2 regions of the Serratia surfactantfaciens genome follow, and region 2 is predicted to be linked to the other one. Evidence: predicted binding sites of a transcription regulator. Region 2 holds the regulator's gene; the other holds the start of a gene.
What was found. Region 2 encodes PhoB, which activates phosphate uptake and scavenging genes when phosphate is short. Its sites were predicted from a motif close to CTGTCATAAAACTGNCNNAT; they were not measured.
Positions count from the first base shown of each region.

Region 1: a site for PhoB is predicted at 1,417-1,436, ahead of glpT (glycerol-3-phosphate transporter). Genes of this name have one in related genera too.

Region 1 covers NZ_CP016948.1:4,653,170-4,657,382, reverse strand. The annotation lists gene glpA (anaerobic glycerol-3-phosphate dehydrogenase subunit A) at 1-1,225, opposite strand, end outside; gene glpT (glycerol-3-phosphate transporter) at 1,590-2,945, shown strand; gene glpQ (glycerophosphodiester phosphodiesterase) at 3,028-4,107, shown strand; gene yigL (sugar/pyridoxal phosphate phosphatase YigL) at 4,140-4,213, opposite strand, start outside.
Region 2 covers NZ_CP016948.1:356,485-360,697, reverse strand. The annotation lists gene ATE40_RS01695 (PstS family phosphate ABC transporter substrate-binding protein) at 1-394, opposite strand, end outside; gene phoR (phosphate regulon sensor histidine kinase PhoR) at 409-1,725, opposite strand; gene phoB (phosphate response regulator transcription factor PhoB) at 1,750-2,439, opposite strand; gene sbcD (exonuclease subunit SbcD) at 2,655-3,887, shown strand; gene sbcC (exonuclease subunit SbcC) at 3,884-4,213, shown strand, end outside.

The DNA.
Region 1 (4,213 bases), 820 kb from region 2:
GAATGCTGGCGGGCAGAGAAACTACGCGGCGCACCGTTTCCTCCGCCGACTGACGGGATCCCGGCAACGCGTCCTGCGCAGTGGTGCACGGGCTGTTTACCCCGAGCTTTTCGCACACCTTGTCGGTGGCCCACTCCGCCATCAGGCGGTAGGTCATCAGCTTGCCGCCGGTGATGGTGATGAACCCTTCCAGCCCGTCGCGGGCGGCGTGATCGAGCAGCACGATGCCGCGGCTGACGTTGCGCCCGCTGGGATCGTCGTCGCTGGCCACCAGCGGCCGCACCCCGGCGTAGGCGCGCAAAATGCGGGTCTGCGCCAGAGTGGGCGCCAGCAGCGCCCCTTCGCGGATCAGAATGTCCACCTCCTGCGGGGTCACCAGCATGTTGTCAATTTGGTCGTAGTCGATATGGGTCGAGGTGGTGCCGATCAGCGAGATGGTGTCGCCCGGCACCAGGATGTCGGCGTCCGCCGGTTTGCGGCAGCGGTTGATCACCATGTTGTTGATGCGATGGCCGAGGATCAGCAGCGCCCCCTTGGCCGGGAACATGCGGATGCGCAAATCGGCGTATTCGGCGATCTGCTGGCCCCAGATGCCGGCGGCATTGACCACCACCGGCGCGTGCAGCTCATAGCGCCGCTGACTCTGATGGTCGTAAACGCGCACGCCCGTCACCCGTTCGCCGCTGCGCAACAATCCCACCACCTGGTGGTAGGTCAGGATCTGCGCGCCGTGTTCGCGCGCGTCCAACATGTTGGCGGCGCTCAGCCGGAAGGGATCGACGGTGCCGTCCGGCACGCGCACCGCGCCGATCAGCGCGGGGTTAGCCGCCGGCTCCAGCCGCAGCGCCAGCTGCGGGTCGATCGCTTCGGCGTCGATGTCGGCCTGGCGACAGGCGGCGATAAACTGTTGCTGATACTCCAGCGAGTCCTGCGGCAGGGTGATGAACAGCCCATCGGTGCGCTCGATACAGTGATGCGCGATGCGTTTCAGGATGCGGTTCTCTTCGATGCACTCGCGCGCCGACTCGCCGTCAGTCACCGCATAGCGCGCGCCGCTGTGCAGCAAGCCGTGGTTGCGGCCGGTGGCGCCGGTGGCGATGTCATGACGCTCCAGCAAAATGCAGCGCAAGCCGCGCCGCGCACAATCGCGGGCAATGCCTGCGCCGGTGGCGCCGCCGCCGATGATGATCACATCCGTTTCGCCGCCGTCAAAATAGCTGCTCATTTCGCTCCCTCAGGATCGGTAGTTATGAGCCTATTGAGCCACGGTTATTAGGGTCTTTGTTTGATAAGGAACAAGAACGAACATGAAACGAAATAAAAATGTCCACAAAAAACCATCAATGTGATCATAATCACGATTTTTGGACGTTTTTCTATTTCATAACGTTAACGAATCGCTCAAAATCCGCCGTGGTTTCATGAAAGTGTAACAATTGCGCCATTCGTCACAGCGACACCAGGCGTATTTGATGACAATGGCGCTCGTTATGGAACACAAAAACACCACATTCGATATCCGCTCAATCATCAAATGAACGTAAAAGGTCATATTGATGTGATAACAGATAAAGCCATCGGAGGCGCTCATGTTGAGTATTTTTAAGCCGGCCGCACACATCGCCCGTGTGCCGAGCGATAAGGTAGACCCGCTCTACCGTAAGCTGCGCTGGCAAATTTTCCTGGGGATCTTCTTCGGTTACGCCGCTTACTATCTGGTGCGTAAGAACTTCACCCTGGCCATGCCTTACCTGATCGAACAAGGCTTCAGCCGCGGTGACCTCGGCTTCGCGCTGTCGGGCATCTCCATCGCCTACGGCTTCTCCAAATTCATCATGGGCTCGGTCTCCGACCGATCCAACCCGCGGGTATTCTTGCCAGCCGGCCTGATCCTGGCGGCGGCGGTAATGCTGTTCATGGGCTTCGTGCCGTGGGCAACCTCCAGCATCGCCATCATGTTCGTCCTGCTGTTCCTGTGCGGCTGGTTCCAGGGCATGGGTTGGCCGCCGTGCGGCCGCACCATGGTGCACTGGTGGTCGCAGAAAGAACGCGGCGGCATCGTTTCCATCTGGAACTGCGCCCACAACGTGGGTGGCGGCCTGCCGCCGCTGCTGTTCCTGCTGGGTATGGCCTGGTTCAACGACTGGCACGCGGCGCTGTACATGCCGGCCTTCGGCGCCATCCTGGTGGCCCTGATCGCCTTCGCCCTGATGCGCGACACCCCGCAATCCTGCGGCCTGCCGCCGATTGAAGAGTACAAAAACGACTATCCGGACGACTACAGCGAAAAAGACGAAGAAGAGCTGACCGCCAAGCAGATCTTCATGCAGTACATCCTGCCGAACAAGCTGCTGTGGTACATCGCGGTCGCCAACGTGTTCGTCTACCTGCTGCGTTACGGCATTCTGGACTGGTCGCCGACCTACCTGAAAGAAGTGAAGCACTTCGCGCTGGACAAGTCTTCCTGGGCCTACTTCCTGTATGAGTACGCCGGTATTCCGGGCACTCTGCTGTGCGGCTGGATGTCGGACAAGGTGTTCAAAGGCAACCGCGGCGCCACCGGCGTGTTCTTCATGACGCTGGTGACCATCGCCACCGTGGTGTTCTGGATGAACCCGGCCGGCAACCCGACCGTGGACATGATCTGTATGCTGGTCATCGGCTTCCTGATCTACGGCCCGGTCATGCTGATCGGCCTGCATGCGCTGGAGCTGGCGCCGAAGAAAGCCGCCGGCACCGCCGCAGGCTTCACCGGCCTGTTCGGCTACCTGGGCGGCTCGGTTGCGGCCAGCGCCATCGTCGGTTACACCGTGGACTTCTTCGGTTGGGACGGCGGCTTTATGGTGATGATCGGCGGCGGCGTGCTGGCGGTTATCCTGCTGCTGCTGACCATGCTGAACGAGAAGAAACACCACGCGGAAATCGCTGCCGGCAAGCGCGGCTAACCGTCACACGACTTTTGCATGATTTAAAGGCCGCCCTGCGGCCTTTTTACTACCCTGCCCCCAACAACACGGAGAAAACGGAATGCGGACTCAAGTCAAAGCCCTGCTGACAGGGATCATTCTCGCCACCTCAATGGTCAGCGCCGCGCAGGCGGCGGACAAAGTGGTGATCGCCCACCGCGGCGCCAGCGGCTACCTGCCGGAACACACCCTGCCGGCGAAGGCGATGGCCTATGCGCAGGGCGCCGATTACCTCGAGCAAGACCTGGTGATGACCAAAGACAACGAGCTGGTGGTGCTGCACGACCACTACCTCGATCGCGTCACCGACGTCGCCGAACGCTTCCCGGATCGCGCGCGTAAAGACGGCCGCTACTACGCCATCGACTTTACGCTGGCGGAGATCAAATCGCTGAAGTTCACCGAAGGTTTTGAAATCGAAAACGGCAAGAAGGTGCAGGGCTACCCTGGCCGCTTCCCGATGGGCAAATCCGACTTCCGCGTACACACCTTCCAGGAAGAGATCGAGTTCGTGCAGGGTCTGAACCACTCGACCGGCAAAAACATCGGCATCTACCCTGAAATCAAGGCACCGTGGTTCCATAAGCAGGAAGGCAAAGACATCTCCAGCAAAGTACTGGCGGTGCTCAAGCAGTACGGCTACACCGGCAAGAACGACAACGTCTACCTGCAGTGCTTCGACGCCAACGAGCTCAAGCGCATCAAGAACGAGCTGGAGCCGAAGCTGGGCATGGATCTGAAGCTGGTGCAGCTGATCGCCTATAACGACTGGCAGGAAACCTACGAGCAGAAAGCCGACGGCAAGTGGGTGGAATACGACTACGACTGGATGTTCAAGCCGGGCGCGATGAAGAAAATCGCGCAGTATGCCGACGGCATCGGGCCGGACTACCATATGCTGGTGGTAGCGGATAAATCCAAGCCGGGCCACATCGTGCTGACCGACATGGTGAAAGAAGCGCACGCCAGCAAGCTGGCGGTGCATCCGTTCACCATTCGCGCCGATGCGCTGCCGAAGTACGTGACCGACGTGAATCAGCTGTATGACGTGATTTACAACCAGGCCGGCGTTGACGGCGTGTTCACCGACTTCCCGGACAAGGGCGTGCAGTTCCTGCAGAAGCAGGGCCAGCACAAATAATGCCAAGGGCGCCGCAAGGCGCCCTTGTTATTTCAGAGGAACATTTTACGCAGGTAGTGCGGCACCGCGTTGTCGACGTTGGAGCCGATCACCTCCAGCTCCGGCA
Region 2 (4,213 bases):
GTTGCTGCAAATTGAGGCCGCGCAGCGGATTGTCCTGATGCACCAACACCACCAGCGCATCCACCGCCACCGGCACCGCCAGCGGCGCATAGCCGTAACGATGTTCGAACGCCGAAACCTCGGCCGCCTTCATCGGCCGGCTCATCGGGCCCAGCTGCGCGGCGCCCGCCGCCAACGCGGTCGGCGCGGTCGACGAACCGGCGGCCTGGATCTGCAGATTAACGTTGGGGTAATGCTGGCTGAAGTCCTGCGCCCACAGCGCCATCAGGTTCGCCAGGGTGTCGGAGCCGACGCTGGACAGATTGCCCGCCAGCATGCCGTCGGGCTGCGCCAGCGCGCCACGTCCGGCCAGCAGCGCCAGGCAAAGCAACAGCCCTCGGGTAATTCGGGTCATACCGGTGTCTCGCGTTAATTTTTCACCGCATTCTCTGATAAAGCGGCCGGAACAATCAACCGGTTGGGTAAGGTAAAGATAAAGCGGGTGCCGATCCCCGGTTCGCTGAGGATCTCCAGCCGCGCGTCGTGATGGCTGAGCGCGTGTTTGACGATCGCCAGCCCCAGCCCACTGCCGCCGGTCTGGCGCGAACGGGCCTTGTCGACGCGATAAAAACGCTCGGTCAGGCGCGGAAGGTGCTCGGCGGCGATGCCCGGCCCGTTGTCGCTGACCTGGAACTGCGCGCCATGCGCCGTCTGCTGCCAGCTGACTTCGATATGGGTGCCCTTCGGCGTGTGATTGACCGCGTTGTACACCAGGTTAGACACCGCGCTGCGCAACTGGTCTTCATTGCCGAACACTTTGAGCTGTTCGTTCACCCGGAAAGCGATCTCGTGATTGCCGCCGCTCAGCGATTGCGCCTCGCGCTGCAACACCCGCAGCATCAGCGGAATATCCACCCGTTCGTTCATGTCGACATTGGGCGCCGCCTCGATGCGCGACAGCGTCAGCAACTGCTTGACCAGCCCGTCCATCCGGCGGGTCTGCTCTTGCATGGTGCTCAGCGCCTTGCTGCGCAGCGAGCCGTCCTGCTCTTCGTCGCCCATCATTTCCAGGTAGCCCTGCAGCACCGTCAACGGCGTGCGCAGCTCATGGCTGACGTTGGCGAAGAAGTTGCGCCGCGCCCCTTCCAGCTGGCGCATCTGGGTGACGTCGCGCGCCACCATCAGCAGTTGCCCTTCGGAATAGGGCATCACGCGGAATTCGACGTAATGTTCGTTGTTCAACTGCAGCGTCAGCGGGCGCGAAAACTCCTGCTGTTGCAAATAGTGGCTGAACTCCGGATAACGCAGCAGGTTGAGGATGTGCTGGCCGTTGTCTTCCGGCCAGCGGAAGCCGAGCAGATGCTGCGCCAGACCGTTGCACCAGAAGATATTGCCTTCGACGGTGGTCATCACCACCGCGTCAGGCAGCGATTCGGCCCCGCTGCGAAAGCGCTTGATAAGCAGCGCCAGCTCGCGGCGGCGGCGGCGGTTGCGCTGCTGCATCTGATACAGGCCATAGAACAGCGGCTCCCAGCTCCAGCGGCCGGGCGGCGGCGTCATGCTGCGGTCGATCCACAGCCAATGGGAGAGTTTGAGCTGGTTGTAGAAATTCCACACCAGCGCAGCCAGCGCAGAGGCCAGCAGGAACCAGGGCAGATAACCGAAAATCAGCCCCAGCAGTAAGGCGGGCAGACAAAAAAGAGCCAGCTCCAGAGCCAGCCTCTTCCACGACAGACGTTCTAACACGGCATATTCTCCAGCGCGGCGCGATCAGTAGCGCGTTGAGAACCGGTAGCCGGTGCCCCGAACGGTTTGAACCATTTTATCATGCCCACTGGTTTCTAACGCCTTGCGGAGCCGACGGATATGCACGTCAACGGTACGGTCTTCCACATAAACGTTAGTGCCCCAGACGTGATTAAGCAACTGCTCGCGGCTATAAACCCGCTCCGGGTGGGTCATAAAGAAGTGCAGCAGCTTGAACTCGGTCGGCCCCATGTCCAGCGCCTGATCGTTCGCCATCACGCGGTGAGAGGACGGATCCAGGCTCAGCCCTTGCATTTCAATCACTTCTTCCACCGCCATCGGTGAAATACGGCGCATGACCGCTTTGATGCGCGCCACCAGCTCCTTGGGCGAGAACGGCTTGGTGATGTAATCATCCGCCCCCACTTCCAGGCCGCGCACCCGGTCTTCCTCTTCGCCGCGCGCGGTCAACATCATCACCGGGATATCGCGGGTCAGCGCTTCGCGCTTCATATGCTTGATAAACTGAATGCCGGAACCGCCGGGCAGCATCCAATCGAGCAACACCAAATCAGGGAACGGCTCAGACAGGCGCGTCACGGCGCTGTCATAATCCTCGGCTTCCAACGGTTGGTAACCATTCTGTTCCAACACAAAGCACACCATCTCACGGATCGGCGCTTCGTCTTCCACCACCAGTATGCGTCTTGCCATCGTCAATCCTGCCAATGTGTTAGCGACTTTGCGGGCGCCATTATGCGTCAGTTTTGTGACACTTTTATGAAAAAAAGCGGCTGTTATAGGCAGTAAGCATAGCGATTATTTCCCGCAGTAAAGAAAAATCATTCCGCTGCCCTCGCCATTGCGCCGGGACAGCCGGCGCCGCGGCCTTTATAATCATCGCCATTACCTTTGCACCCGGGAGTGTCATGCGCCTGATCCACACCTCTGACTGGCACCTTGGCCAGTACTTTTTCACCAAAAGCCGCGCCGCCGAGCACCAGGCTTTTCTGAACTGGCTGATCGAACAGGTAGAGCAGCAGCAGGTGGATGCGCTGATCGTCGCCGGGGATCTGTTCGATACCGGCTCGCCGCCCAGCTACGCCCGCGAACTGTACAACCGCTTTGTGGTGGAACTGCAGCGCACCGGCTGCCAACTGGTGGTGCTGGGCGGCAACCACGATTCGGTGGCGACGCTGAACGAATCGCGTGAACTGCTCTCCTGCCTGAACACCACGGTGATCGCGAGCGCGCAAGGCGCCCCCGAACAGCAGATCCTGGTGCTGAACCGGCGCGACGGCCAGCCGGGCGCGGTGCTGTGCGCCATCCCGTTCTTGCGGCCACGCGATCTGCTCACCAGCCGCGCCGGCGAATCCGGCGCGCAGAAACAGCAGGCGTTACAGGAAGCCATCGCCGAACATTACCAAACGCTGTATCAGGCGGCCTGCGAGCGCCGCGACCAATTGGGCCTGCCGCTGCCGATCGTCGCCACCGGCCACCTGACCACCGTCGGCGTCACCACCTCCGACTCGGTGCGCGACATCTATATCGGCACCCTCGACGCCTTTCCGGCGCAGGCCTTTCCTCCCGCCGACTATATCGCGTTGGGCCACATCCACCGCGCGCAGAACGTCGCCAAATCGGAGCACATTCGCTATAGCGGCTCGCCGATCCCGCTCAGCTTCGATGAACTGGGCAAAGCCAAAAGCGTCTTTATGGTCGATTTCGCCGACGGCGCTTTGCAGCAAGTGGAAGCGTTAACGATCCCGCAGTTTCAGCCCATGCAGCTGATCAAAGGCGATCTGGCCGAGATCGAACGGCAGCTGCGGCAGTTTGCCGATTATGACGGTGAGCTGCCGGTGTGGCTGGATATCGAAGTGGCGACGCAGGACTACCTCAGCGACATCCAGCGCCGCATTCAGCTGCTGGCGGACGAGTTGCCGGTGGAAGTGCTGCTGCTGCGGCGCAGCAAAGAACAGCGCCGCCAGGCGATCGCACAGCAGGATAAGGAAACGCTCAACGAACTGAGCGTCAATGAAGTGTTCGAGCGGCGCCTGGCGCAGGAGACTGAGCTGCCCGAAACGCGCCAACAGCGGATGCGCCAAATGTTCCGCCAGGTGGTCGATGCGGTGCAGCACAACGCCGAGGAGAACAACCCATGAAAATCCTCAGCCTGCGCTTAAAAAACCTCAACTCGCTGCAGGGCGAATGGAAGATTGACTTCACCGCCGAGCCGTTCGCCAGCAACGGCCTGTTCGCCATTACCGGCCCGACCGGCGCGGGCAAAACCACCCTGCTGGACGCCATCTGCCTGGCGCTATACCACCAGACGCCGCGCCTCAACGTCACGCCAAGCCAGAATGAACTGATGACCCGCCATACCGCCGAATCGTTGGCGGAAGTCGAGTTCGAGGTCAAGGGCGTCGGCTATCGCGCCTTCTGGAGTCAGCGCCGCGCCAAAAACGCGCCGGACGGCAACCTGCAGGCG